DNA from 2 places in the Sporosarcina pasadenensis genome. Region 2 is predicted to be linked to the other one. Evidence: a T-box and tRNA genes for the amino acid it is inferred to sense, from the RefSeq annotation. Region 2 holds a T-box; the other holds one or more tRNA genes.
What was found. The T-box of region 2 lies ahead of metG (methionine--tRNA ligase). A T-box ahead of a tRNA ligase gene usually reads a tRNA of that ligase, here a tRNA-Met.
Positions count from the first base shown of each region.

Region 1 (15,133 bases), on a different contig from region 2:
TCAGGAAGAATGGCAAACTGAATTGTACCCTTTTCGATGAATAAAGAGACATCCTCTAACTTGCCGATGAAAAGCAAGTCAAATTTGCTGAGCATATGGAACAGCCCCGCCATGAAGAAACCGTGCCTCCTCATATAGATGGAAGCCGCCACGGCATCCGTTTTCGCACCGGTCAACGTTTGAATTTCCGAAAACAATTCGGTGCTCGCCGTTTCCGACAATATCGCTTGGGCATTCGAGAGTGCATCAGACTGCCTGTTCAGAAAGATACCAAATCGTTCTAACGATGCAATGTGCTCGTCGTTAAGCTTAGGCACCTGTATTGCTCCTTACTTGCTGGACGACGCAGCGTCCACGGCCGTATGGAACACAGTGTGGCGTCCCGAATAGGGGATCCGTCGACACTTGGCATTCCATGCCGAACACTGCACGGACAAGGTCGCAAGTGATAATATTCTCCGGCCTGCCTTGCGCATAAACGCCGCCGTCTTTAATGGCGACAATATTATGGGCATAACGGGAAGCTAGATTCAGGTCATGGAGCACCATGACGATCGTGCGGCCCTTTTGTTCATTCAACTCAAACAAGAGGTCCAAAATTTCGATTTGGTGCGTCATGTCAAGATATGTCGTAGGCTCATCCAACAGAATGACGTCCGTGTCTTGGGCAAGTGTCATCGCAATCCACGCACGCTGGCGCTGGCCGCCCGATAACGTATCGATTGCCTTGTCGCGTAAGTCACTTATTTTAGTTGCTTCCATCGCGGCCTCGACTTTCTTCGTATCTTCCGCCGTCCAGCGGGAAAGCCAAGATTGGTGAGGATAGCGTCCTTGTTTAACGAGGTCGTGAACCGTCAATCCTTCAGGTGAGACGGGACCTTGGGGAAGGATGCCCATCTTCTTTGCGACGCTGCGGGAAGACATGGAATGAATATCTTTCCCTTCCAGCAAGATGGAGCCGTCCGAAGGCTTCAACAGACGGGCGATCGAACGTAGCAATGTGGACTTTCCACAACCATTGCTGCCGACAAAGACGGTGATTTCACCGCGGGGAATCGTTAAATTCAAATTCTCGAAAAGAAGACGATCTTCATAACCGATGGAAAGATCTTTCGTATTTATAGTAGGGTGCATACTAGAATGCCTCCGTTTCATTTATCCTAAAAGGAATGAACTGATTACTAAGAAGCATATCATATTCCCGACCAATTGAGAATGATAATCACTGATTTGTTGAAAACACTTTACAAATGACAGTCCAAAAGATTACACTACTAACTGATAATGATTATCAACGTGGAGGGAACTACATGAATAGATATATGAAAGCATTTTTATTGCTGGCTCTGAGTGTGATTTTGATAGCCGGTTGTTCATCGAAGAAAACAGAAGAGAAGGGCGCAGGCGGCGAGACATCCGAGAACAGTGTAACGATCGTCGGCACGAACGGCGAAGTGACGCTTGACAAGCCTGCGAAGAAAGTTGTTGTACTTGAGTGGACGTACGCGGAAGATCTACTTGCACTCGGCGTGCAGCCTGCTGGTATGGCGGACATTCAGGAATATCATAACTGGGTGAATATCGACGCGGAATTGAGCGATGACGTCGTTGATGTCGGCGGACGGCAAGAGCCGAACTTGGAAGCGATCGCTGCACTTGAGCCGGATTTGATCATTGGTGTCAGTTTCCGTCACGATGCAATGCTGAAAGATTTGGAGAAAATCGCTCCGACAGTCATTTTCAATCCGTATCCCGAAGACGAGTCCATTGATTTGTACAAGGAAATGACGACGACTTTCAATGAAATTGCGAAGGCTGTAGACAAGACGGACGAAGCTGAAAAAGTGTTGGCGCACTTAGATAAGAAGTATGAGGAAGCGAAAGCTGAAATCGAAAAAGCCGACTTGAAGACGAAGGATGTCATCTTGACGCTCGCCTACACAGGTCCGCAAGCCCCGGAAATCCGGGTGTTCACGCCGAATTCAATGGCTTCTCAAATCCTTGAAAAGATCGGCTTGAAAAATGTGCATGTGCCGGATCAATTTGAAGTGTTCGGGTCGAGCACATTCAACGTCGAAGGTTTGACGAAGTACGAGGATGCAAACTATTTGTATACGGTACAGGAAGAAGACAATGTTTACGAAAAGCAATTGAAAGATAATGCTGTTTGGAGAAACTTGAATTTCGTAAAAGAAGACCGACTATTTAACCTTGGTGAGGATACTTGGTTGTATGGAGGTCCGCTGTCAGCCGAAACATTGTTGAATCAAATCGTCGATACGATGGTTAATAAATAATGGCGGGAAAGGCTTCAGGGAAAAGATCGTTGTTCGTTATGATCATCGGTCTTTTCCTGTTGGTCGTTCTATCCTTCATCCATCTGACGCAAGGCCAAGCTGATTACACAGTTTCCCAGTTATTGAAGGAAGTTTGGGTGGAGGGGCGCATCCAGGATATCGTGCTGTCCCTCCGGCTTCCGCGTCTGGCAATTGGTATTTTAGCGGGCGGTGCGCTCGCGGTGGCGGGTGCCATTTTACAGACGTTGACGAATAACCCGCTGGCGTCTGCGAGTACGCTTGGAATTAATGCCGGCGCGTATTTCTTTGTCGTCCTTTCGATGATCTTCTTTCCGTCAATGCTCGGCGATTTTCCGTTTCTCGTTGCGCTTGCAGGTGCCGTGCTTTCGTCCGTGCTCGTCGTCACTCTGGCGGGGAAGCAGATGGAGCCTGTGCGGGTCGCCTTGACGGGAATGATCATCTCCTTGCTGTTTGCTTCCATGACAGGCTCGTTGCAGCTGTTGTTCGAGAATCAGACGAACGGCCTCTTTTTATGGGGATCGGGTACGCTTGTGCAGTTGAATTGGAGTGGCGTCACGTTTGCGGGCCCGATGATCATCGTATTGTTCATTGCTGCGTTGGGCATTGCGAAGCCGATGGATATTTTGTCGTTAGGTGAGGATGTTGCGTCTTCACTTGGTCAAAACGTCCGCTTCGTCAAACTGATTGCATGGGCGGCTGCGATTTTGCTTGCAGCAACGACGGTGAGTGTCGTCGGTCCAATCGGCTTTATCGGTCTGATGGCTCCGCATATTGTCCGGATGCTAGGCGTCCGTGGCCATTTGCAAATCTTCCTGCAATCCTTCTTATGGGGCAGTGTGATGATGATCGGGGCGGATGTGCTCGGTCGGTTGATTCAGCCCGGTCAGGAAGTGCCTGTCGGTGCGATGACAGCATTGGCAGGCGGACCTTGGCTGCTTTATTTGGCTTGGAAGACGGCGAAGTCGCATACGAAAGGTGATCGCCAAATGGGGGGCACATTGAAGCCGGTCAAACTGCCGGTCGTCATTTCAATCGTCACCGCTTTGATCGTTGTTGTCTTTGCATTGGCATTTTCTTATAACGGAATGGCCTGGTCGCTCGAGTGGATGAAACCGGTCGTCTGGAATTTCCGGGTGCCGCGTGTGCTCACAGCTTTCATCATCGGCGTAATGCTAGCGCTTGCCGGGGTATTATTGCAAGGCGTCTTACGGAATCCGTTGGCGGATGCAAGTGTGTTGGGCGTCACCTCGATGGGGGGCGCAGGTGCGATGTTGCTTTTGGTCGCAATCCCGGCAATCCCTGTTCAGTATATGCCGCTAGGCGCTGTTGTAGGAGCAGCAATTGCTCTTGGCATCATTATGCTGACGGCTTGGAAAAACAATTTCCAGCCGATGCTCGTCGCTTTGATGGGTATTGCGATATCGGCATTCGGTTCCGCCGCGACGCAAGTGTTTGTTGTGAAGGCGAAATTGGCGGTCGCAGCAGCACTCGTCTGGTTATCGGGCAGTACGTACGGAAAAGGTTGGGAGGATGTGCAACTGTCGTTATTGTTGCTCGTTCTGCTCATCGGTCCAGCCATCTATTTGACACGCAGCTTGGATGTGTTGACGTTCGGGGATGACGTAGCATCGGGACTCGGCTTGTCCGTCAAATCGACGCGTGTCTGGGCATTGATCGTCGGAGTCGCAATCAGTACGGCAGGAGTCGCGATTGTCGGAACAATCGGCTTCGTCGGATTGGTGTCTCCTCATATCGCCCGTAGATTAGTAGGTTTCCGCCACTTGCCGCTGCTCGTTGTTTCGGGCTTATTGGGCGGTTTGCTTTTAGTGACAGCGGATTTTGTGGGCCGAATTTTGATTGCGCCGAAAGACATCCCGAGCGGACTTATCGTAGCGCTGATCGGCACGCCTTATTTGTTGTACTTATTGAGGAAAATGAAATGAAACAGCCACATGCTCGGTTACACGGAGCGTGTGGCTGTTTTTTGGAATGAGAACTATTCGCCTGGTAACGAGAACTTATTCTGAATAAACGAGAACTCTTCGCTTAGGAATGAGAACTCTTCTGATATGAATGAGGACTTTTACTTGAGAACGAGAACTCTTTCAGCATTAATGAGAAGTTTTCGCCCGGGAATGAGAACTCTTCAAGAAAGAACGCACCCTTGCCGAGCTAAATGGACCTTGGCAGCAAAAGAACGGAACCTTGCCGGAGCTAAATGGACCTTTGTAGCGAAAGAATGAGCCCTACCCGGATCTCCTCATCCATTCAGCGGAACGAATTTTACCGATAATGCTATACTAGTAACACAGTAAACATCGAAAGAGGCGCAGCTATGTCGAGAGCGGATTGGAATATGAAAACATTCATGAAAGGTGCATCGATATTGACGATATCGGCAATTATCGTCAAATTACTGGCGACGGTATACCGGATTCCGTTCCAAAACCTTGTCGGGGATAAAGGTTTTTTCATTTACCAGCAAGTGTATCCGTTCATTGGAATTTTCATCGTGTGGACATCATACGGCTTTGCGGTGGCAGTCTCGAAGCTGCTCGCAGGCAGCGCAAGCGACGGAGAAGCGAAGGCGATCAAGCGGGTTGCCTTTCTCTATTTAGCTGGCTTGTCTTTCTCGTTTTTCGTCATTCTCATGACGTTTGCTCCGTTTTTCGCACAGGCCATGGGAGATCCTGAACTCGTCTCGCTTCTTCGTGCGGGTGCTTATATTGTGCTTGTCATGCCGATGCTAGCGGTATTGAAAGGTTCATTCCAATCGGAAGGGCAGATGACGCCTGTTGCCGTTTCAAATGTTGGTGAGCAGGTGTTGCGGGTTGCAATCATCCTGATTGGTACGTGGGTGGCTGTGCGCGCAGGAACTTCCCTTTACACAGCCGGCGAAGTGGCCATGTGGGGCGCTGTTATAGGCCAGGCGTTAGGCGTTGTCATACTTGCCCTGTTTTACAGAAATGCCTATAAAGGGCCGCGTATACAAGTGGATACGTGGCGTATCGTGAAGGAATTGACGTTTGTCAGTTTGAGCGTCAGCGCGAGCTCGCTCATTCTGCTGCTGTTCCAAATGGCGGATTCGTTTATGATCTACAATATTTTGCTTACGAAAGGCTTTATGGTGGATGCAGCGATGGAAATGAAGGGCGTCTATGATCGAGGGCAGCCGCTCGTCCAAATGGGAATTTTGATCGCTTCAACATTGGCGCTCGCGATTGTTCCGCTTATTGCGCATCATGCTGCGAAAAAGGATGGGCGCGGTGCAGAGCCGTTCATTCAGCTCACGTTCCGGACGGCCGTTTTATTCGGATGGGCGGCTGCAATCGGGTTAGCGTTCGTTCTTCCGTACGTGAATGAAATGCTGTTTGAAACACGGGATGGCTCGGTCGCATTGATCATCTTTGCGTTTCAAATCTTTTGGCTGTCGCTCATTTTGCCGTTGACCGCAATATTGCAAGGAGCCGGCAAAGTGAAAATCCCGACACTGTTCCTTCTAGGCGGCCTCGTCGTGAAAATAATCGCGAATCAATTATTAGTTCCGCTGTTTGACGTAACAGGCGCTGCGCTTGCAGGGAATATCGGATTTGCGGTGATTGCGATAGGGCTGCTAATATATTTTAAATCGGTGTGGTCGATGAAGCTTGCCCCACTTCGTTTTTACGGTTCGCTCCTTCTTGCAACGCTAGCGATGGCGGCAGTCATCTTCCCTTGGATGCTTCTGGCGGATCAGATTTTATTCGACAATCTCTCATCCCGGATGGGGGCAACATTGACGGCTCTGACGGCTGTAGGTTTAGGGGCGGGCGTTTTCTTATTTGTTGTCATGAAATCGCGTATAATGGCGGAGAAGGAATGGTATTTGCTGCCGTTCGGTAAGAGGTTAGCACGTGTACAATTGATTCTTACTAAAAATAGAAGGTGAATGGATGAATACAATTACGATTATCGGCCTTGGTGCCGGGGATCTTGACCAGCTGTCCCTTGGCACATACCGAAAGCTGAAAGAAGCTGCGTTCGTCGTTGCAAGGACGGACCAGCATCCGGCCATTGTGGAATTAAGGGCGGAAGGCATGGCGATAGAGAGTTTCGATAATATTTACATTGAAAACGATGCATTTGAGCAAGTGTATGAGGAAATTACGAAGCAATTATTGTCGCTGGCAAAAGAGAAGGCGGTTACGTATGTCGTGCCTGGCCATCCGCTCGTCGCAGAGCGCACAGTGCAATTATTGATTGAAAAAGAACGTGCAGGTGAAGTGGTGCTTGAAATCGTGGGAGGCAACAGCTTCCTCGATCCGATTTTTGCAGCGCTTCGGATTGATCCGATTGAAGGATTCCAATTGCTTGACGGCACGGACATGAAGCGTGATGACGTGATGATGACGCAGCATGTGTTGATCGGCCAAGTGTATGATGCGTTTATCGCTTCTGAAGTGAAGCTTTCGCTAATGGAGAAGTATCCGTATGACCATCCCGTGAGAATCGTGACGGCGGCAGGCTCTTCATTGGAAAAGCTTCGTACTGTACCGTTATTCGAGTTGGACCGTGAGACGGAAATTGATAATTTGACGACGGTCTATGTCCCTCCGGTTATGGAGCGCGAGGGGCGCTTGAAGGAATGGTCGACGTTCCGGGAAATCATCGCGGCGTTGCGTGCTCCGGACGGCTGCCCGTGGGATCGGGAGCAGACGCATGAATCGTTGAAGCGTTATTTAATCGAGGAAGCGCATGAATTGCTCGAAGCGATTGACCAGGAGGATGATGAAGGCATCATCGAGGAATTGGGCGACGTGCTCTTGCAAGTGTTCTTGCATGCGCAAATCGGTGAGGACGACGGCTATTTTGCAATGGAAGATGTCTTGCAGTCAATTGGCGATAAAATGATCCGCCGCCATCCGCATGTGTTCGGCAATCGTAATGTAGAAAATTCGGATGAGGTTTTGAAAAATTGGCAGGAAATCAAGAAAGAAGAGAAACCGCAATCCGAATCGCTCTTGGATGGACAGGCACGCCACAGTTCATCCTTGCTCACTTCATTCAATTATCAAAAGGAAGCGGCGAAGGTCGGATTCGATTGGCCGGATATAACAGGGGCTTTCGATAAATTTGAGGAAGAATGGCAGGAATTCAAAGAGGAAGTGGCGAATGGGACGAAGCAGAGCCAGACGGATGAGCTGGGGGATGTCCTATTTACATTGGTCAACCTGTCGAGGTTCTTGAAGTTGTCACCCGAGGAAGCAATGGCCCATGCGAATGAGAAATTCAAACGGCGCTTTTCGTTCGTCGAGCAAAGCGTAAAGAACGGGAGAGGGGAATTCTCCGCCTATACGCTTGATGAACTTGAGGAATTTTGGCAACTGGCGAAGGGGAGGGAAAAGGAATGAGAATAGATAAGTTTTTGAAGGTTTCACGTCTGATTAAAAGACGGACATTGGCGAAACAAGTGGCCGATCAAGGTCGCATAACGATCAATGGTAAGGTGTCAAAAGCATCGTCGGTCGTCAAACCGGGCGACGAGCTCGCTATCCGTTTCGGTCAAAAAGTCGTCACGGCGAAGGTCGAGATGCTGAAGGAATCGACGAAGAAGGACGACGCTGCGATGATGTATAAAATCTTGAAGGAAGAGAAGCTGGACAAGGTGGAACCAGAATTTATTGACGATGAAGATTGAGGGTATGACAGGAACTTTTCCTGTCATGTTTTTTTATTGGGGCGCATAAGATGGCAGTGAACGTACAAGCAAAGGAGGAATAGTATGCAAATCCAGACCGACAATCCAACATACGCAATTCCATCAGGGGATCATGTCATCACGATGAGAAATCGAAAAAGAATGGATCTTACATCTGTCAAAACAATCGATCGGTTCGACCAAGAGGAGTTCATTGTCAGGACATCTCAAGGAGTATTAGTAATTCGCGGGGAGGAGCTGCGCATCGTCCATTTGGATGTAGACAAAGGGCTTCTTACATTGGAAGGCACGATCACCACGATGCAATATGACGAAGAAGATGCAGGTTCACGCGGTTTCCTCCATAAATTGTTTGGATGAGTCTCTCCGTCCAGTTTCTTAGTCTTCTTGCAATGATTGGGACAGGCATCGGGGCCGGGGTCTTGATGGATTTGATCGGAACGGGCGTGGATGCGACCGGTAAGAAATCGATCATCCGGAAATACGCGGTCCCCTTGGAAGTGGTCGGATGGATTGTAATCGGGTGCGCATCGTTCTACGTTCTTTTCGTCGTCCGGGATGGGGCGTGGAGGATGTATGATCCGGTTGCTCAAATTTGCGGCATGCTTTTATACGCCTCGATTTTCCACCGGCCTTTCAGATTTTTGGGGAGAATCCTGAACATGTTGATTATCAAGCCGATCTGGTTCATCGTCAGGCTCGTGGCGAAGATCATCAGCCGAACGTTCCAGCTTCTCGTCAAGATTGTGAGATTTCTTCTTTCTCCATTCATCTATCTTTATTATAAAGTCTCTGACTCTCTCTTTAAATCCGAAGAGAAATGATGTATAATTACTAGACTTATCGGATTTCGTAAAGTGATGAGAGGGAGTGCAGGACATGGAGCAAAGGAAAAGGAAATCATCCAAGACCGTTGCATCGATTGAAACTGAATATATCCGCTCGTTGCGCAAAAAAGAAATGTGGAGAAACAAGCAGAAGAAGCGGCTTCAGAAGAAACTGTTCATCTATGCGGTGATCGCTTTCGCCGTGCTCGGCGGGATGACGAATATGTATATTCAGCAAAAGCAGACGCTGCAGGAGATAGAACAGGAAAAAGTTGAAACGCTCGCCAAGTTGGAAGAAGTGAAGGAAGAGCAAGAACTTCTTAAAAAACAGCTTGTGAAATTGGATGACGATGACTATATTGCCAAGCTTGCACGGAAAGAATATTTTTTATCTGATAAAAATGAAATCATCTTCACCGTCCCAGAAAATAAGAAGAAAAAAGACGAAAAAGATGACGGAAAAGAGTAGTCTTATTGACACTCTTTTTTTGTTGGCTATAATGAAAGTAAGGATCTTGCACTTGCAGGACTCGCCATATGGTAAAAGGCTTCTGAAAAGTGGCCGTTTAAATCTTAAGGAGGAGCATTTTTTTTATGTCAATTGAAGTAGGCAGCAAGTTACAGGGGAAAGTTACAGGGATCACAAACTTCGGTGCGTTCGTCGAACTGCCGAACGGTTCAACTGGTCTGGTCCATATTAGTGAAGTAGCGGACAATTATGTGAAGGATATCAATGACCACCTAAAAGTAGGCGATATGGTTGAAGTGAAAGTGATGAATGTCGGCACTGACGGAAAAATCGGTTTATCGATCAGAAAAGCGAAACCGGAAGCTGAACGTCCTCAACGCCCTCAACGTCCTCGTCACAGCGGTGGCCGTCCTAGCCATAATGAACGTCCAGAGAATTTTGAGCAAAAGATGGCTAAATTCATGAAAGACAGTGAAGAACGCCTTTCAACTTTGAAAAGAGCAACAGAATCTAAACGCGGTGGCCGTGGCGCAAGAAGAGGGTAACTTGCTGGCTGTTTCAATTAGTGGAAATGAATCTCTTATAAGCGATCTGACATCTATTTATGATGTTGGATCGTTTTTTTTGTATTCAGCATATGGGAATGAGAACTTATTTAGCAAGAACGAGAAGTTATTTGGGATAAAGGAGAAGTTATTGGACCGGAACGAGAACTTACTTGGAATAAAGGAGAAGTCTTTGTGCGGAAACGAGAATTTAACTTGAGTAAAGGAGAAGTTAGTCGGCTAGAATGAGAACTTCAAGGGGAGTACGAATTATTTCTCGGATTTTGTTTGGCATGATTCGCATCATAAGGAATAAATCGAGTTGATTCGATAAAGAGAGAAGGACATTATTAATTTATGCGTGATTGGAAGAGTTTATGCGCGTTTGCGGGAGTTTATGCGGATTTGCAGGCGTTTATGCGTATATGGATGAAGTTATGCGTGAGTTTTTCATTTTATGCGTGAATCTAACGATTTATGCGTTTTTCGGCATAAAAAAGCGTCCTGTCATCTGACAGGACGCTTTTTTGAGTTATTGTCCAGCTTCGGCGGCCAGATGCTCGGGGTCATAAGAAAACCCGGCTAAGTGGCAAAAAGCGCCACACGCCGGGTTTTCTTATGCCTGTCGCATCTAAGCAGGCCGCCTACGCATTTCTATATAGCGGCGGAGGGGGTCGAACCCACGACCTTTCGGGTATGAACCGAACGCTCTAGCCAGCTGAGCTACGCCGCCATGTTGTTCATTTGTTCTGAACGACAATAACCATAATACATGGCTTTATGGTGTCTGTCAACCTTTCGTTGAAAAATAGAAAAAGACTTCGGAACGAGTCGAAATCTTTTTAGATCCACTTGTCAGGAACAGACAAATTCTTTGGCTTGGCCTATGTATACTCAGTTGCAAGTAGACATAGGGGGAATGTGAGATGAAGATGATAGGCAATCTTGAAAGACCGGTAGGCCAGCAGATTCGTCAGGTGTTCGAAACGGTGGGGAAGCGGAAGATGTATGTATTGATGGCGGCGTTCTTTTTACTAAGTACGTTTTTCTTGTCGCAAGCAGTTTTGTTTGACGCGGCCGTGCCTTTTTTCTTGCCGGTTTGGGCGTTGGCGCAGATGCGATTCAGGAAACATCTCATTTATGTATTCATCGGCGGAATTGCCGGAGGGGCTTTTTTAGGGTTAGGACAAGCAGTGATCCATTTATTACAGTTGTTATTGTTCAATGTAGTGAGTAAGCATCCTCTCATGCGGAAGTCCATACCATTGACCGTTGCAGGGTCGATCATTGTTGTCCAAGTTCTTTGGCAGTTTATCATGCATAGCGGGCATACGCCTGTCGATGTGCAGTTGACGATCGGCTTCGAAGCTGTGTTGGCACTATTCATGACATTTTTCCTGTTTGTCGCCTTCCCTCATAGGGAGCGCATCTTTTTTGGCCAGTGGTCGCCGGAACGCCTCGGGGCTGTGTGTATTGTCGGCATCATGGCGACAACCGGGATGGGCAATCTCATGGTCGGTCCGATTTCAATTTCAGGATTGCTTCTTCATTTGACCATTTTGCTGGCAGCGCTTGCCGGCGGTCTCCCATTTTCCACGACGATTGCGATGATGATCGCCGCGATTTCGGGAATTGCAGAACTGTCATTTACCGGGATGATGGCGGTGTATGGCATGACAGGCTTCTTTGCAGGCGCTCTTTGCAGGCTCGGAAAATTAGGTATTGCCACAGGCGGCTTTGCGGTATCCGTTTTTTTTCTGCTATATGATTTCACATTGCCGCTTGATACTTCCCATTTTCTGACGATCGGATTGGCGACGATTCTATTTTTCTTCGTCCCGGCAAAGAAAGTGGAGCCGCTTAGCCGGATGATTACGCCCGGCGCTCAACAGGACATTTCTGTGAAGCGGCAGCAATGGCTGACCGATCGTCTTGACGAGCAATTATCCGATTTCCAGCAGTTCGCAGAATTCATGTCCAATCTTGTCAATGATCGTTTCTCATCAGATGACAGCAATGCGGAACAAAACATCCCTTCAATTTGTCAGTCCTGTTTTAGATATTCGAAATGTTGGGAGGGGAATGGGGGAGGGATGGCTCGTCTGCTCTACGAGTGGGAAGGGACTTATTCCGCGACGAAGAAAGCGGCACGTCACCGTGTCGAGGAAAGGATCAAATATAAGTGCATCCGCTCTGCAGGTTTGATTTCCGAGTTGGAGGAATCGGCTTCCAACCACCTTCTCATGGGGCAACTTCAGCATGGAAGGAAAATGCTTGCGTTGCAGTTGAGGGATATGAGCAACCATTTGGAGAAAATCATGAATGATATAAAAGGGGAGTTGACGGTTAACCATCTTGCAGAGGAGGAATTGGGGAAGCATTTGCAGTCTCAAGGAATCGAATACTATCAAATCGATATTTTATCGGAGGAGAAAGGAGCTTATCGGATCGTTATTTCAATTCCTGAAAGGCGTTCGGATTTCGAGACGGATACAACTGTGGCGGAACGACTCATATTGCCGTTGTTGGAGGATGTCTATCGCGAGCCGTTCAAAGTGGAGAAGACTGTCGTGCTGCAAGACCCATTCCCACATATTCAAATTATGTTCTGCTCGGCTGTCCGTTTTTCAATGGAATATGGGATTGTGGCGACAGCTGGCGGCGGGACGTTCCATGCGGGCGACGCTTATGAAGTGTTCCCAATCCATGATGGCCTCACCGCTGTTCTTCTATCAGATGGAATGGGGCATGATATGAATGCATACCGTGAAAGTCGAAAAGTGATTCGTCTCATGCGGGAATGCCTGGATCGAAAAATGGATCCCGAAACGGCGATGCATACATTGCATTATATGATGTCGTTGAATGGCCTTGACGACATGTATGCGACGCTCGATTTGGCTTTGATTGACTTGCAGGACGGCCGGCTTTGGTCTTGGAAGGCGGGTTCGATGAGCACGTATATTAAGCGTGGACAAGACTTCCTTAGACTTGACAGCAAATCGGTTCCCGTCGGATTCCTTCCGTCATTTTCGGTGGAAGCAACAAATGAAGAATTGAAATCGGGAGATATTATCGTCATGCTGACGGACGGCGTATTTAACGGGTCGGTGACGATTGAAAAGCAGGAGGAGGCGATCTATGGAATATTGGAAAAGTACGGCCACTTGTCATGTGAGCCGTTAGCCGACCGTATAATGTCCGAGATGGAAAGGAAATTTGGTGTTGTTGCGGATGACCGAACCGTTTTAGTAATGAAAGTTGAACACGTCTTACCGAAGTGGACGACAATAAAGCCCACAAATCGATTTATTTCCCGGGAAAAAGTTATGGGGTAGAATAGGGGGTAGATGAAAAGACAACAGTGTGGAGGGGCGAATAATGCAGGCATTTGAAAAGGAAATCCTTGATTTCATTCATAAAGAGGAATTGGTGACTTCCGGGCAACGGGTTCTTGTCGCCTGTTCGGGCGGGGTGGATTCTGTTGCACTATTGCTACTCATGGCAAAACTCGGCGAAAAATTGCGGATTGAGGTGGCTGCCGTCCATGTCGATCATATGCTTCGCGGGCAAGAGTCTGCGGATGACGGCGAGTTTGTGGAAGAGCTATGTAGGGAGCTCGGAATTCCTTTCTTTGGCGGGAATGTGCCTGTACCCTCCATTCTAGCTAAGGAAGGCGGAAATGTGCAGGACGTCTGCCGTACTGGAAGATATGCCTTTTTCAACGAGGTGATGCGTGCGGAGCACTATGATGTGCTGGCAACCGCCCATCACGCAGAAGACCAATTGGAGACGGTGCTCATGCAATTGTCCAGGGGAAGCGTCCCTCTCGGTATTCCTGCGAGTAGGACGATTGATGCCGGCACCGTCATCAGGCCTTTCCTTCCAGCGATGAAGGAAGAGCTTATGACGTATGTGAAGAATCATGGCACACAATTCAGGGAGGATCCGAGCAATGAAAGTGACGCCTATTTGCGGAATCGGCTCCGCCGACATGTTGCACCGATCATCTTGTCGGAAAATCCTTCGGCAGCATTGAATGTCGTCAAAATGACGGTTGGGCTTCAGGAGGATGAAATGTTATTGAATAGCATGGCGAAAGAGCATTTTGCCTCTATTGTGACCTTCACTGAAGACGGGTTGCCGACCTTTCCGTCTGATCTGTTTAAAAGCATGCACACTGCTTTACAAAAGCGCTTTATTCCACTACTATTGAATTATCTTTACTTCGGGGAAATCAAACCTGTTGAATACAATACGGCACTTTTGAATCAATTGCATCATCACCTATCTGTAAGTTCGGGAAATGTCACGATTGATCTTCCGAAAGGCTACCGGTTCGTTCGGGAATACGGTATCGTTTCGGTTGTGAAAAATGAGGACAACGAAGACGTCCCCATTCAAATGCTGGAAAAAGGCGAATGGACGAGCTGGGGTGATAAGCTGCTGTATTGGGACATTGCTGACGGACACAACGAGGAAGCTGAGGAAGTAATGTATTTCGACTTACCCGATGTAGACTTGCCGCTTTACGTGAGGGGCAGAAAAGACGGAGATCGAATATTGCTACCGGGCATGGCTCGGCCGAAGCGTTTGTCCAGATTGTTCATTGACGAAAAAATCGGCGCTGAAAAACGGCGGAAAATGCCGGTTGTCACAACTGCGCACGGTGAAATTTGCGCCATTCCTGGCGTGCGATATGGCATCCAGTTCAAGAATCGGAAAACGGAACGGGAAAAGTACATATTCAAAATGAAAGCTAAGTGAAAATCTTAATGGAAAAGAGAGGAAACTCGATGTTGCAAAACGATATTGAAGAAGTGCTTATCACAGAAGAACAGATCCAGGAGAAAATTGCGGAACTTGGTGCCGTCCTGACGGAGGATTACCAGGATAAATTCCCGCTTGCGATTGGTGTCCTAAAAGGGGCATTGCCTTTCATGAGCGATTTGATTAAACGGATCGATGCGTATATCGAATTGGATTTCATGGACGTATCTAGCTATGGAAATGCGACGGTGTCATCCGGCGAAGTGAAAATTGTCAAGGACTTGAATGCAAGTGTGGAAGGCCGGGACGTTTTGATCATCGAAGACATCATTGACAGCGGTAAGACATTGAATTATTTAGTTGAACTTTTCAAATACCGAAAAGCGAAATCCATTAAAATTGTAACGTTGCTTGATAAACCGACGGGACGAAAAGTGGACTTGAAAGCGGATTATGTCGGATTCCTTGTACCGGATGCGTTTGTTGTCGGTTATGGGCTTGATTAC
Region 1 is NZ_JBFEGM010000015.1:35,484-50,616, forward strand. Features, by position in the region: gene AB1K89_RS16300 (hypothetical protein) at 1-317, opposite strand, end outside; gene AB1K89_RS16305 (ABC transporter ATP-binding protein) at 310-1,134, opposite strand; gene AB1K89_RS16310 (ABC transporter substrate-binding protein) at 1,311-2,297, shown strand; gene AB1K89_RS16315 (iron ABC transporter permease) at 2,336-4,261, shown strand; gene AB1K89_RS16320 (putative polysaccharide biosynthesis protein) at 4,654-6,246, shown strand; gene yabN (bifunctional methyltransferase/pyrophosphohydrolase YabN) at 6,251-7,708, shown strand; gene AB1K89_RS16330 (RNA-binding S4 domain-containing protein) at 7,705-7,995, shown strand; gene yabP (sporulation protein YabP) at 8,080-8,376, shown strand; gene yabQ (spore cortex biosynthesis protein YabQ) at 8,373-8,840, shown strand; gene AB1K89_RS16345 (FtsB family cell division protein) at 8,896-9,312, shown strand; gene AB1K89_RS16350 (S1 domain-containing RNA-binding protein) at 9,438-9,857, shown strand; tRNA gene AB1K89_RS16355 (tRNA-Met) at 10,517-10,590, opposite strand; gene AB1K89_RS16360 (SpoIIE family protein phosphatase) at 10,784-13,195, shown strand; gene tilS (tRNA lysidine(34) synthetase TilS) at 13,239-14,624, shown strand; gene hpt (hypoxanthine phosphoribosyltransferase) at 14,654-15,133, shown strand, end outside.
Region 1: it has a tRNA-Met gene. The T-box ahead of metG (methionine--tRNA ligase) is inferred to sense a tRNA for this amino acid. The anticodon was not compared.

Region 2 (15,133 bases):
AACATTATCGGCGTCATTTGAAAGTGCAGTGATAAGAGCTCGCGCTTGATCTACACGGGCTTTCATCAAGACGGCTTTGTCGGTCGGATCGCCGATGATTCGGAGTGTACCAGGTTCAACGAATTCCATTAGATCGCTTTCATTGTCATGAATGAATAAGATCTGAACACCTTCCTCCTTCAGCTGCTTATATACTTGCTTTCCGACGCGCCCGAAACCGCAGACGATTATATGGTCGTTTAAATTGGATATTTGCTTTTCCATCCTTCTCACCCACACCCTATTCGATAATTGCTGCTCGATGAAATAGGAAGCCCCGATTCCGAGTGCATATGTCACGACTCCCGCTCCTAACGGTACAAGTAAGAGTGCAAACCACCGGCCTTCCTCGGTCGTCGGGTAAATGTCCCCATAACCGATCGTCATAACTGAAATGATCGTCATCCATAATGCATTAAATGGCGATAAATGCTCGAAATACATAAATCCGGACGTTGCAACGACGAGCAGAAGCGCCGTTGTTCCGACCAAGAAAATGACCCGCTTATATCGCCTATCCAAATCCATCCATCGGCTATACAAAACGGCCACCTCCGAGCAAAAGTTTTTCTATCTGTATTCCTTTGGTTGGTCGGTTGTAAACCTTTGTTGCCGAGGATTATAGCGGGTATTAATTTTCCGAATAGTAATTTTTATTAATTGTGTTAGGATGAAAATGGGAAGTGAAGCGGAGAATGGTCCAGTCTCGGTTAAAAATCATTTAGGGGTGATTAGCATACGACATTCATCAATTAAAAATGCACTTGTCTTTATGGTTATCCTTATCTTTCTGACTAGTTGTAACAAAGAGATTGTCCGTGATGACATTGGAGTCACAGACATGGGTATTTATAAAAATGACGCCGGCACTTCATACTTTTGGATTACCATCGACCCTAATCAGCCAATTACGATTAACAACTCGGAATTAGATCCGAGTTATGGGATTAAAGCTCAGGCAATTGAATATAATCTCGATTATACAGAGGAGAGTTTTGAGAGAAGTGAAAGAATCGAGTTCCCAATTGATTTAAAGGAAAATGAACGCGTTAGAATTCTTTTTGTTTCTGATAAAACGTCCATTGATGTAACGACTGTTGAAATAGTTTATCTTGAAGTGAATGGTAAAACGTTTGAATACGAAACAGGTTTTAATGAAGAAAACAATACATCCGCACAGGAAAGTAAATTGGAAGACACCCGAAAAAAGTCGATGGAGCCGAAAGCTGACAGGACAGTTCTGGAAGAAGTAGAGTCACAAGCGAATGATTTCCTGAAAAAAGACAAAGAGATTTCAGCGTTTACGATTGATAGTATCGAATATAGTCATGAGAATCAGGACTTAGATAAAGTGTACATTCTTTATTATTCAATGAAACCTTCCAATCCCGAAAGTTTCATACTGACAGGCGGTGGGGTTATGGGAGATGACGGGTGGGTAAAGGAGCGCGTCTATTACATTATTGCTAAAGATAGTGGTGAGCTTCTTTTTAGCACAAGTCCTTAACAAATGGTTCCCAGCTAATTAGATCAGATTCCAGGACTCTTCTAGGAGGTGTTTGATGGAGGATTTAATCATAAAAGAAGGACATTCCGTCGGTTTATTCTACGAAGAAGATCTTGAAGCAGAATGATTCAAAGAGCTAATTCCCGAGAATCAAGAAGATGAAAAGCGGTTTCTGTTCTTTGAAACAATCACTTTCCATAACAAAGAAAAAGTGTTTCACTATCGTCCGGAAACTGAAACAAATATAGAACAGAGTCTCACTCAGCCAACGAATGAATATTGGTTGAAAGAGCCAGATCCAGACCGGTTGCGAGAACTTGCTATTAAATTCGGATTGGAAACACCTAAAAATCTGAAATAATGCATGACGATAAGTAGAAAAACCGCATGCCTGCCAATTTTCTCGGCATTGCATGCGGATTGTTTATTTTGTCGACACGGATACTGTTACTTTGAACAAATCGCCGTCCAGGTCAATTTTCATGATTCCACCGTGCATATCGACAATCGATTGTGCAATGGCTAACCCAAGACCCGAGCCATCGGTATTACGCGATGTGTCTGCACGCTTGAAACGTTCGAACAGTTCATCGACATTTTCACCAAGCTCATATTTCGTAATGTTTTTCACGACGAATTCTGCAGACTCCCCTGCTTTTTGCAGCGTTACGTACACGCGAGTGCCAGGCAATGAGTATTTGATTGCATTGACGATCAGGTTATCAAGTACGCGCCACCATCTTTGGCCGTCTACGTAGGCAATTAGCATATCTTCAGGGAATGTCGTCCGGAAATCGAGCCCCGATTCGGCGATTTCTTCGGCATGCTCTGCAAGCGCCTGCTGGAGCAACTGCGTCAAATCGACACGCTGTTTGTGTAGTTCCAAATTGCCGCTTGCCATTTTCGACACTTCGAACAAGTCCTCGATGAGCGTCTTCAGCCGTTGCGATTTTTTATCCAATATATCGACATATTTCGCCCGTTCTTCAGGTGTAATCGTCTCATCCTTTAATAGGTCGGTGTACGTGATGATCGATGTCAACGGCGTCCGTAGGTCATGACTCACATTCGTAATCAATTCCGTTTTCAACCGCTCGCTCTTCGCCTGCTCGGTCATGGAAACCCGCACGCCTTCCCGAAGATTGTTGAGGTTTTTCGCGTGATCCGCAAGCGGTGAACGGCCTTCCACTTTTATATCTTCATTTAAACGTCCTGCTGCCATCTGTTCCGTCGCAACGATGATCCGGTTCAAGTACGCGGAACGCCGGACGAAAATATAAAGGGCTGGGAGGCCAAGGAAAAGGACGCAAAAAACGTAGATGATGAATAAGGACCCATTCATAAGGCCGACTAAGAATCCGATTCCCGCTAGGAAAAATCCGATAAGTAGGATGAACGACTGAACGCCAATCGACTTTTTCAAGAACATTTCACGCCATGCCCTTAAGAATTGAAGTGTGAAACTGTTTTTTACATCCTTTGCAAATACTCCTTCCTGCTTCCATCGCTCCACGCCATTCACAAGCTGGAATGCAAGCAATGCAGTCATGGCGACGCCACCTATAAAGAAGGTGCCAAACCAAATAACCCATCTTTCCAGTCGTTGGTGCGTAAGGACGTTCAACAGATTGTGGGACTCGCCATTGATGTATTCTAATAAAATCAGCGCTGACATAAAAAATGCCGCTGCCTTTACATCAATTTTCACTTCAGAATACCAATCTGCAATCGGTGTTCCTGTTACCCATTCCTTCTGAAACTTCATGACAGTTAATAAGGAGATGAGCGCCAGCAAGCCAAGGACCCAAAAAGTATACATGCCATATTTGCCTCTGTTGAAATCCTTGTATTGGGCATATAAAGCACCGCCTTTCTCAAAGGCCACCTTCGGAACGATGACAACGCCTTCAAAAGATTGCACGGGATTTGCCATGGCAGTTATTTCTTCATCGGACACATGAGCATCTTCGTAGTAATTAATATAAGGCGTTGTCCATCCTGAATAGCGTCCCGGTAATGAGCTTGCCTTTAAGTATTCACTATTTGCATTGAAGCTCTTTTTATATACAGCAGGCTTCGAAATATCACCATGAGAAAACGTCTCGCCAGTTTCTACATTCTTTAATTCATAGGCGACATGTAATGAATAGGATTTGGTTTTATTTTCATTCAAATAATTCTCTAAAACCTTTTCTTTCTTTTTACGGATTTTCGCCTCTACATGTCCATTTCCCTCAAAATTCTTTCGGATATCCTCCAATTTAATATCCCGTTCTTCAATCAATGTCTCCATTATTAAGTCATTACTAGCATCCTTTGCATCGGCAATTCTTTGTGCGTATTGATCATGGATATTGGCGAGCTGATCTGCCAGTGTGCCATAGCGAGTCCGATGCTCTTCAATTTCGCTCTCGGATACTGTAATTTTCTTCTTTGCCTCTTCTATGTTGATCGGGTTTAGCACGGAAGGACCGATCACATCATAAAATTCGTTTATCCGCCACTTCATATCATCCGAATCGGAAAAGCCCTTTCCAATCAGCCCCGTACCCTGCCTTGCAAATGAAAGACTGGCGAGCAGCACAATCGTAACTAGCGCAGCCCATAGTAATAAGAGAAATTTATTTTTCATCATGCCGCGCCTCCTCTAATAATGCGTGAAAAATAGGCGATGGCACGTGTTGATCGTTCCCATCCGCTTTCAATCATATCGATGATGTGGGGTGAGCAAAGGACGATGCTAACTACCGCAATTCCAATAGCGATGACTGATAACATGAGTGAACCCCACTCACTTCTCGATTTTGTATCCAATGCCCCACACCACCTTTACATATCTCGGATTTTTCGGGTCCGCTTCGATCTTCTCGCGAATTTTGCGGATATGGACCGCCACAATATTTTCCGCATTATACGCTTCTTCATTCCACACACGCTCGTAAATCTCATTTATCGAAAACACACGCCCCGCGTTTTTCATGAGCAATTCAGTAATCTTATATTCAATCGGCGTCAGCTTCACCGGTTTCCCATCGACCGATAACTCTTTTGCATCTTCATCGAGCGCCAACCCGTCAATCTCAATCTTTTTCTGGCCGTCATATGTGCCAAACTGTACATACCTTCGCAACTGTGACTTAACACGCGCCATCAGCTCAAGCGGGTGGAACGGCTTTGTCACATAATCATCTGCGCCGACCGACAATCCATGAATCTTGTCCGAATCCTCCGCCTTTGCACTGAGCATGATGATCGGAATGTTTTGCGCCTCGCGGATTTTGAACGTCGCTGTAATCCCGTCCATATTCGGCATCATAATATCGAGGATGAGCAGATGGACTTCATTCGTTTGAATCAAATCAAGCGCCTCTTTCCCATCCGCCGCTTTTAAGACGTCATATCCTTCATTTTTTAAATAAATCTCGATCCCATCGCGGATCTCCTTATCATCATCCGCCATGAGCACTGTGAACTTCGCCATCATCCGCACCTCACTTTCCTCTATGATACCAATTGTAGTGGTTAAATCTTAACATTCGATGAGGGGAATTATGAAGAAATTCTTAAGATGGGTGGTTGATATGCTTCAGATTTATGCCTGGTAAATGGTTGAGTGGGGATAACGGTCGTGTAAGTGGATAAAGCTCCTCCGAGTGGTGATAAACTCCCCCACGCAAAAAAAGCCGCCCATCGGCCTTATCCGATGAGCAGCACATTCAATCCTTACCGTGCAAATCGATATTGCACAACCGACACAACAGCAATCGCCATCCAAACGACTACACTCGCCACCCCCAACGCAATCAATCCATTCGAGAAGGAGAATGCAAAGTTTTTCGCCATAACAGCAAGTTCATTTGTCACGACTTTCGGAACGGCGAAGTATTGGAATGGCTGGTAAGGCGCCCAAGGGGACGCAACCGATTGCTCGGACATTTTCACTCCAGCGAATAAAATGATGAGCATCAGCCCGACGGCAATCGCCGTTTTTCTTACGACAAGCGAAAATAAAAAGAGCAATGAATAACAGAAAACAAGCACCAAGAAGAAGAGAGCTCCCGACTTCAAGATGAAAGTGCTCATCTCCATAAAAGTGAAGCCGTTCGCCTCACCATAAATGAGCACGGGGTAATTTAACTCTCCGAATCTGTCAAACACCGTTCCAAGCAGCAAAGCTAGGCCGCTGAATAATGCGAGCAACAGAAGAGTCCCGCCCAAAACCATGATGAATTTGCTAATGATGACTTGATACCAACGGATCGGTTGGGTCCGAAGCAGATGGACCGGCCCGTTTGCCCCAAGCCCTTCCCTCGTCACGACATCACCGAACAGGAAGATGAATATTCCTGCACCGAATACACTAAACAGAAGGGTCAACAGACGATTCGCATAATGGACTCCTTCTGACGAATATTTCGTGCTCATTTTTTTTATAAACTTGTCCCAACCATCCTCGCCAAAATACTGATCATATACCGTCAGATCCGAAAACATTGTCAACGGCAAAAGAGGGCGAATCTCCCTTTCCCGCAGCAATTTCAACTGTTCATAGCTCGTTTGTTCCGTGAATAATGTGCGCCACTCCCTTGACCAAAAATCCCCCTCAGCAAGCCTTGGCAGAAAGAATCGTGCCCTATGCTCGATTTCCATATCCAGCATCCGGTTGTAATCTTCCGCTCGATATGCCTCTACTTCTTTGCTATACATCGGCAACCAGAAATCCTCCAAGTCACTTTTCCGATTTTTATATTCCCTGCTTTCCTTGTCAAACTTACCGGAAGCTACCGAAGCCTCCAATTCCTCCAATTCACTTTGGACCCTGAAAAGACTATCTTCAGATTCAGTCAGCAAATCCTCCACCCGGGTTGTATTCATATAGACATATGCATAATAGGCGATGATGAAAATAGTGAAAGCCAACAAGATCACTTTGAAAAACATGGATTTGAACGCCTTTATCGCCTCAAACTGAATAAGCCGCAACATCTTTTCCCCTCCAAACCTGTTCTGTCTCTGCCCCTTGCCTTCCAAGTAGAACCTCCCTCAATTGACCCGGCTCGTTTCAATCTTCTTCCTCGCAATGAAAAATAAAACGACGGTCACTAGCAAAATGACCGGGATTCCTTGGTACCAATCGGCTCCATTCCTCACTAGCAGGCGCTCTTCCGGCAGCAAGTATTGAAATGGGTTCAGCCAGAAGAAGAATGGCCATTTAATGAAAGCGGACAATCCATAGCCCGCTACCAACGTCGCGAGCAAGGCGAAAATGGTAGATAACGTATGCTTGAACAGCAGGCTATAAACCAAAAGAAGGGCGACGACCATAATTGCCGTTACACTGATTACCGTCAATCCTTGCGTTATATACTGCACAATCGTAATAAAATCGATTTCCCCATTCCTTTCAATCATGATTGGATACTTGTACTTCCCTTTAAATCCGAACAGCCCGACGAGCACTGTTGCCGTCAGTAAAACAATAACCGTCAGGAAATAGACAAGGATCGAACTGAAAAACTTGCCCGTTATGATAGTCCCTTTTTCGACCGGCTGCGTGTACAAGAAATTGATGGAGTGGGTTTCAAACTCGCTAGTCATGATTTCCCCTATTAGAATAATGAGAATGATGATCGCCCCGAAGTTCATAAATAGATCTACGACAAGCTTCAAGAAATTCGGCAAGGCGATGCCATATGTCGCATGACGAGGTTTAATATTTTCGGTGAGGTGCTTATGATTTAGTGCAAGCATTTTATTGATTTCCCCAACCGGTAGATCATACTCTCCCCCCTCCTCCTTGAAATGAAGCGTTTCCTCTAAAAAAGCATTTTCTATCGGTAATTTGTTTTTCCATTTTTCCATGCTAATGGCCCGGATTTCGTACAATTTCGTCAGCATGGAAGAGTTAATCAGCTTCAACTTGTTCATCTCTTTGTCTTCCGGGTTGTTTTCCAAGGCAGCCGTATACATCCTGTTCAAACTTTGCGATTTTTGAATGAGTGTACCGATCCGTTCATTTTCCTCTTTTTCAATATACGGCTGGAACGTCACATTCCGAATGAAAAGAAGTGCGACACCCAAGAAGATGAACAAGTATACATACAGCAGTTTCTTGCTGAAGATGACCTTCCGCAGCTCAAAAGCAAACTGCATCATACTGTTGCCCTCTCTTCAAACAGCTCCCGATATCGTTTTTCCGCTCCAGCTTTATGATTATCGATATGTTGGATGTCAATTCCATTTCCGTACAATAGACCGATGATTTTTTGCAACGGGACATCCGTTTCCTTGAAGCCCAATTGACCTTCCTCATTCATCGTAAATGGTAGTCCGGCTTCTTCTAAAACCTCTTTCGCCTTCACCAGATTGCTGACAGTCAGCTCGTAATGGATGACGGTTATCTCTTCCAGCGACTCCTTCAATAAAGCCCCGTCCTTCATGAAGTAGATCGTATTCGTCAACCGGTCGATTTCATCGAGATTATGAGACGAGATGATTATCGTCGTCCCTTCCCTATACAATTCCAATAAAATAGTCCGCATATTGATGGCGCTTGTCGGGTCAAGGCCATTCAACGGCTCGTCCATGAGCAGCAGCTTCGGTTTGTTGAGAATGACCATTGCAAGCAATAAATGTTGTTTCATTCCAAGCGAGAAATTGCGGACACGCCTTTTTAAATAACTTGTCATCCCTACCCTTTCAGCAACTTCTTGGATGCGGGACACCGGCAGTTTTTGCACACGGCAAATGAATTTCAAATGATCGTATGCCGTCAAATTCCCGTAAAGGATCCGGTTGTCCTGCAAATAGGAAATTTCATAGAAGAGGGACGGATCCTTGTTTGATTTCCCAAGAACCTCGACACTTCCTTCGTTGAACGACAATAGATTTGTCATGCAGTTCAACAGCGTCGTCTTCCCCGAACCATTCGGTCCAACAAGCGCTATGATCTGCGGTTCCTCAATCTTAATATCAATCCCCTTCAACACCCAATCCTTCTTATACCGTTTTTTTAAACCGTCCACTTGCACAATCATTCCCCCACGCCCTTTCCTTTTCGACACACGTACATTTTTTTACAAATTACCCCTTCTTTCTTACTACTACATAAACCAAGGAAACCCTTTATTTATCTAAATAATTCATATTGTTTATGAATTGTATGAATGATAGACTGTGGATAGAAATGGATAATGACACGGTAAAAACGTGCAAAGGGGAGGATTGCAATAAAGAAATGGTTGTTATTATATGTGTTGCTAATAGGGTTATTGTTGGTCGGCTGTGTGGATGATGAAAAAGACGAGGAAGAAATAGCAGCTCCTTTGCCTCAAACGACCGAGTTGGAGAATGCAGAGGAGACTGTAATCACTTTGAAACCTAAAATTAATGTTACCTATGACAGAGACAGTATTCAGGCATTCTACGACAAGCACTGCTGGGAAACGGCAGAGAAAAAATGCTCACTGGAACCAACGCCTGCGCAGGAGATTTTGGAACATGTACGCGCTAATCAAGTGAAGCCCGGGGAAGAAATCAACTTCAGACTTTTTGCTGCTGATGAATGGGCGAAGTTTCCGCAGCCTGATGCATATGAAGTGCTCATCCATAAAGACGGCGAAATAACGGTCGCGGAAGTGGAGAACAAAGTATTAATTGTGCCCACGGCTGAAGGAAGGTATTTCATGTCTGTCAAAGCGATATGGAGTGGCGATGTGAAAGGCGAAGCGGTTTATGCGTTTTTATTGTCGGTGAAAGAGGAATAAGCAAAATGAATAATCATCTCCCAGTTGTCCATGCTTCCCATATACCGGGAGGTGATTGACTATGGCAAAAGAGAAGAAAATTAAAAAAGACAACACGCTGGATCGCGAGGAATTTGGTTACGGTTATGACATCAGTCCCGATGATTTGGGTGTGATCGGGAAAAATGACAACGTGAAAAATAAAAACAACAAAACGACAGAAGATCGCAACGATCAAAAGCGTCCGCCTACGAATTGGTAAACACTATTGATTCTTCTGAATCAAACGACTATAATTATTTCAATTACATCTTACAAAAGGCAATGAGAGGGAAAAGTAGAAAGAGGATGTCGCCTAGAGAGCTTCTGATGGTGGAAATGAAGCGGACCAATCTTTTGAACATGATCCTTGAGCCGCGCACTGAACGTCTTCGGACTAGTAGGATGCGCCGAGGGTTGGCGCTTGTTATCCACGTCAAAGTATAACGCTTTTTTTGGCGCGTACTTTTGGAGGCAATCAGCGTAAGCTGGTTGTGAAGTAAGGTGGTACCACGGGAGATAGACCCCGTCCTTATCGATTTTTATCGATAGGGGCGGGGTTTTTTATTTTATTCAGAGGAGGAAGGTACATGAGTATTTTTATCGGAGGGGCTTGGCCGTATGCGAATGGGTCGCTACATCTTGGGCATATTGCAGCGCTATTGCCGGGTGATATTTTGGCGAGGTATTATCGGTTAAAAGGTGAGAAGGTTCTTTATGCTTCAGGTAGTGATTGCAACGGGACCCCTATTTCGATCCGGGCGAATGCCGAAGGAATATCGGTTAAGGAAATTGCGGACCGTTATCACACGGAATTCATCGTTTGTTTTTCTAGATTAGGATTCTCGTATGACATATACACGCGGACAGATGGAAGGTTTCATCATCAAGTTGTCCGCAATGTATTTTTAACGTTATTGGACCGCGGATTAATTTTCAAAAAGGAAGTGGAACAGACGTATTGCGAGTTTGACGAGCGTTTTCTTCCGGATCGATTCGTCGAGGGCATTTGTCCGCATTGCGGAAGCCGGGCGCGAGGCGATCAATGTGACAGTTGCGGCTCGATTTTAGATCCGCTTGATTTGTCGGATCGTACGTGCAAGCTTTGCGGGAATGAACCGACCGTGCGGAAAACGGAGCATTTTTATTTCAAATTAAGTGCTTTCCAAAATGAACTTGAAAAATATGTCGGGAGCGCAAAGGCGGAAGGCAGATGGCGTGAAAACGCGATTCACCAATCCGAACGTTATTTACGGGAAGGACTTCGTGACCGAGCGGCTTCAAGGGATTTGGCGAACGGCGTCGGAATACCTGTAAGAGGTTATGAGGATAAGAAAGTGTATGTATGGATTGAGGCGGTGACGGGCTATTATTCCGCGAGCCAGGAATGGGCTGCTTTGAACCGTGTCGATTTCGAGGAGTATTGGAATGAAGATACGATTTCCTATTACGTGCACGGCAAAGACAATATCCCTTTCCATACGATCATTTGGCCCGCCATCCTTAAGGGGATCGGCAAGGAAGACGCATTGCCGACTCATGTCATTTCCAATGAATATTTGACATTGGAAAAGCGAAAATTGTCGACGAGCCAAAACTGGGCGGTTTGGGTGCCGGATATTTTGGAACGCTATCATCCGGATTCAGTGCGTTATTTTTTAACGGCGAACGCTCCGGAAAGCAGGGACGCCGATTTCTCATGGCGCGAGTTCATTTATAGCCATAACTCAGAGCTGTTAGGCGCTTACGGGAATTTCGTTAACCGGACGTTGAAGTTTGTCGAGAAATCGTATGATGGGGTTGTGCCGGATGCCGAGGTTAATGGGGATATTAAAAAGACTGTTGTGGACCTTTACCGTATTGTCGGCGACAAAATCGAAAACGGCCATTCCAAAGAAGCAATCGAAACGATTTTTGATTTTATCCGCCGGGCTAATAAATACTTTGATGACGAAAAGCCTTGGATTCAGATTAGAGAGGATGAAGCAGCGTGTGGGCGGACAATGGCGACGTGTGTCTACGTCATTGCAAATTTGGCGCAGCTCCTCTCCCCTTTCCTGCCGTTTTCGAGTGAGGACGTGGGGAGGATGTTAGGAGTGAGGAAATTTGAATGGAGAGAAGTTCAATTTAGCGGTAGAGCTTTGGTTGACGTCAAACCGCTGTTCGAACGGATTGATGTCGGGCAGATTGACGTGGAATTGGAACGGTTGAAGGAGCAATCTGTTAAGGTGAAATAAATTATGGCCTTCTCTTGTGAGAGGGCTTTTTCTTTTGAAAGTGGAGGGAAATTGTAGTGAGTCGGTGATAAATTTATTTCCACTTGTACACTAGGGAAAATTACCTTCCAACAGCGGGAAAACACCCAATAAATGGTCGAACGGTGATAAAGTCGTGTTGAGCGGTGATAAACTCACTCTAAGCGGTGATAAACCCCTACCGAGCGGTGATAACAATGGTGTGAGCGGTGGTAAACTCTCCTCTTCCAAATAAATGGTGCAATCTCTCCCTTCATTTGAGACAATAAACAAACAAAAGAAAAGGATGGGAGGGGGAATGACTATGAAAGAACGTTATTTCTGGGTGGCAATCGGTCTTATTTCAATTAGTTGGCTTGCGAATTCATTGTACGCCTACTCAAAACAGTTGAAAGAACCTATTTTTCTCGATCATTATATTGAAGCGGTAATTGGCCATCATAGCAATGTCACTTTTTATTACTTGGCAAATAAAAATGATCAATCCTACATCAATTACATAGTACTAGGGGATGTCGAAGGACTGCCGCAGCGTGACTTTATCTATCCTGAGGCCAGCCCTCACGCAGTGGACACTTATAAACATCAAGAGCTCAGAAGTATAACAGTAGAATTAAGACAATTAAATGATTCAGACGAGGATCGTTCTTTCAATGAGATGCAAGTATACTATTCAGACGGTAAGGCATCTACCGTATCCATCGGCGAAGTCATCATCCACCCTTCAGAATCTATTGCTTCGGACGATCCGATTCCACTCAAGCTATCATCAGGCGGGGGAAGTAATGATGGCAAGAGTTCACACACATTTTGGGCAACCGAACCGCTTTCCATCCAAAAGATTTCAATCCCATTCCGCAACGCCTTAGGAGACGAGCTCCGTCTATCCATTACAGGTAGTCATATTCAAAAAGATAAAACATTGGATGGCATTGAGCTTCCCATCCATTTAGCTGAAGCGGAACATGTCACGGTGGCAATGCAATTGGATCAAACCGCTGCCTCAATCCCCTCTTCTTTCCCTATCCATCTATCGGGAACGACAGCGGCAGGCGAGCCATTCACGAGCAACGGTGGTTACAATTGGCAGCACCCTTATTTAAAACAAGCGGATGTCAACAGGATTATACAGGAAAAGACGGGGAGGAATTCGGGTGAATAAAGCATTGCGGCAAATCTTCTGGGGGTATGTATTCATCTTTTTCCGACTCCATGTCGGCATCGATCTATTAGCAGATCCAATCGGCTATATCCTAATTTTTTCAGGATGTTCCAAAATTGTTGAGGCGTATCCAGTAGCGAAAAAAGCGAAGTTTGTCGCATTGGTCGGCGCTTTCGTTTCATTGCCTTCCGTCTTCGTGAATCTTTCGGAGATACCTCTTACATTTGGCTGGTCGACTTACTCCGGTTTTCTATTAGTCCTCAAAATGGTTATGGGTTATTACTTGTTCATTGTGTTAAAAGATGTGGTGAAAGCTTTTGGGGACCGAGCGTTGCAAAAAAGAACGGAAAACACGTTCAAATTTTACGTAGCGATCCATCTTTTCGCCTTGGCAATACAATCCTTTTTCATGAATGTACATGGAGGCGGATGGGTCGCTCTTGCATTAATTTCATTAATCGGCGTGCTCGTGATGGACATTCTGTTTTTATTGCTCGTCGGAGCCACACGGCGAGTCAGCCCCGAACAACTACGGGTGAATACGCTCATTTGAGCCTTATTTGCGGCATAGATTAGGAACTATAGGGGGTTATCATTTGTTCAAAAACGAATCAAACCAAGTTCGTGCAGGATGGCTAATTTTTTTGGCGTTCGTTGCGATGTTCATCGCCCAGCAAATTTTCGCCTTGCCCGGCGCAGTCTTGTTGGCATTCATTGATTTCCCGTTTCAAGACGGAAATTACGATATGGATATTATGGCCGCATTCGACAGGCATCCATGGATTTTCCTTTTGACGCAAGGCGGCGGGACAGTTGGCGGAATGCTCGCGACGGTTTTGTTATGGCGTTTTGTGAATAAAGGGACATTGAAAGAGCTTGGATTCAGGGGTCCGTTGAAAGATTTAGGTTTCGGCCTCCTGCTTGGAGCGGTGTCAATTGCAATCATTTTCTTTATTCTATTGGCTACCGGAAATATAACGTTACTTAATTCACTCACTAAACCCGAGTTTTCTCTGTTCTCAATATCATTTCTCGTCATGTTCATCTTTGTCGGCTTTTCTGAGGAGATTTTTTTCCGAGGGTATGTCATGTCGACGATGGAAAGTCGCGGAAATCCGAAGTGGCTTATTTATGTCGTATCAGCTGTCGTGTTCAGTTTGGCGCACGGCATGAATCCGAACGTCAGCGTGTTAGGACTGATCAACATTGCATTGGTCGGGATTTTATTCGCCTATATGTTTGACGCAACGAAAAGCTTATGGCTGCCGATCGGCTATCACATCACGTGGAATTACTTTCAAGGAAATGTCTTCGGATTTGCGGTGAGCGGAATGACTCCGCATGGAATGTATGCTGTCTCGGCGGAGAACGGGAATGCATGGCTGACGGGCGGAGCGTTCGGGTTGGAAGGCGGCTTACTAGCGACGCTCCTTATTATTCTCGGGTATTTCGCGACGAGGATGTATGTGAAGATGAAGGCGGAGTAAGACGATTATGCGCGTTTGCAGCAATTTATGCGTAATTGGAGAAGTTTTTGCGTACTTTTATTGATTTATGAGCTGATTTAGCGTTTTATGCGCTTTTGCGGCGGTTTATGCGGAAGTGGGATGTTTTATGCGTAAATACGGCAATTTATGCGGAATTTGATAGGTTTATGCGTTTGTAAGGCTGCCTATTGAACGGCAGCCTTTCCTGTTCTACCACTTAGCGTCAAAACGAGGATTCCGCCTAAGAGAAGCGCGATTCCTGCCCATGAAATCACATCCAACCTTTCTCCGACGACGAGCACGCTTAAAATCGCAGCAGTCAGCGGTTCGGCGAGCGAGAGTGTCACCGCGGATGACGAGGGGATATGCCGTAAGCCGGTGGAAAATAGGACGTATGCCACACTCGTCGTCGCGATGCCGAGATAGATCATTGTCGAGATGCCAGGAACAGTAAGCAGCCCTTCCGTTTCGAAGATGAATAGAAATGGCATTAGCATAATTGCGCTCACTGAGAAAATGACAGCGACGGATGGGATCGCCTCCGCTTTCTCCAACACCTCTTTGCTGAAAAACGTATAAAAGGCAAATAATAGTCCGGCACATAAAGATAACAAGACGCCGATTGGATTGACGACGAGCCCCTCTTTATTCGAAAACAATAATACGCAGCCGACAATGGCGAGGGATGTTGCAGTTACCCATATTTTTGTCGGGCGCTTCTTTAAGATCAACCATTCAATAATCCCTGAAAACATCGGTGCACTACCGATCGCAACTACGGTTCCGATGGCGATGCCCGTCAACCGGATTGACGTGAAAAAGCAATATTGGAAGATTGCCATCGCCAGCGCCGAAAGAAGCGTCGCTTTCCATGGCCAGTTCCGAAAGTCAATTTTTCG
Region 2 is NZ_JBFEGM010000009.1:125,810-140,942, forward strand. Features, by position in the region: gene AB1K89_RS13450 (potassium channel family protein) at 1-582, opposite strand, end outside; gene AB1K89_RS13455 (hypothetical protein) at 716-1,546, shown strand; gene AB1K89_RS13460 (sensor histidine kinase) at 1,971-4,178, opposite strand; gene AB1K89_RS13465 (hypothetical protein) at 4,178-4,360, opposite strand; gene AB1K89_RS13470 (response regulator transcription factor) at 4,338-5,027, opposite strand; gene AB1K89_RS13475 (hypothetical protein) at 5,270-6,532, opposite strand; gene AB1K89_RS13480 (ABC transporter permease subunit) at 6,590-7,702, opposite strand; gene AB1K89_RS13485 (ATP-binding cassette domain-containing protein) at 7,699-8,583, opposite strand; gene AB1K89_RS13490 (hypothetical protein) at 8,800-9,312, shown strand; gene AB1K89_RS13495 (hypothetical protein) at 9,374-9,553, shown strand; T-box leader at 9,607-9,867, shown strand; gene metG (methionine--tRNA ligase) at 9,921-11,567, shown strand; gene AB1K89_RS13505 (hypothetical protein) at 11,890-12,747, shown strand; gene AB1K89_RS13510 (hypothetical protein) at 12,740-13,300, shown strand; gene AB1K89_RS13515 (CPBP family intramembrane glutamic endopeptidase) at 13,344-14,234, shown strand; gene AB1K89_RS13520 (DMT family transporter) at 14,420-15,133, opposite strand, start outside.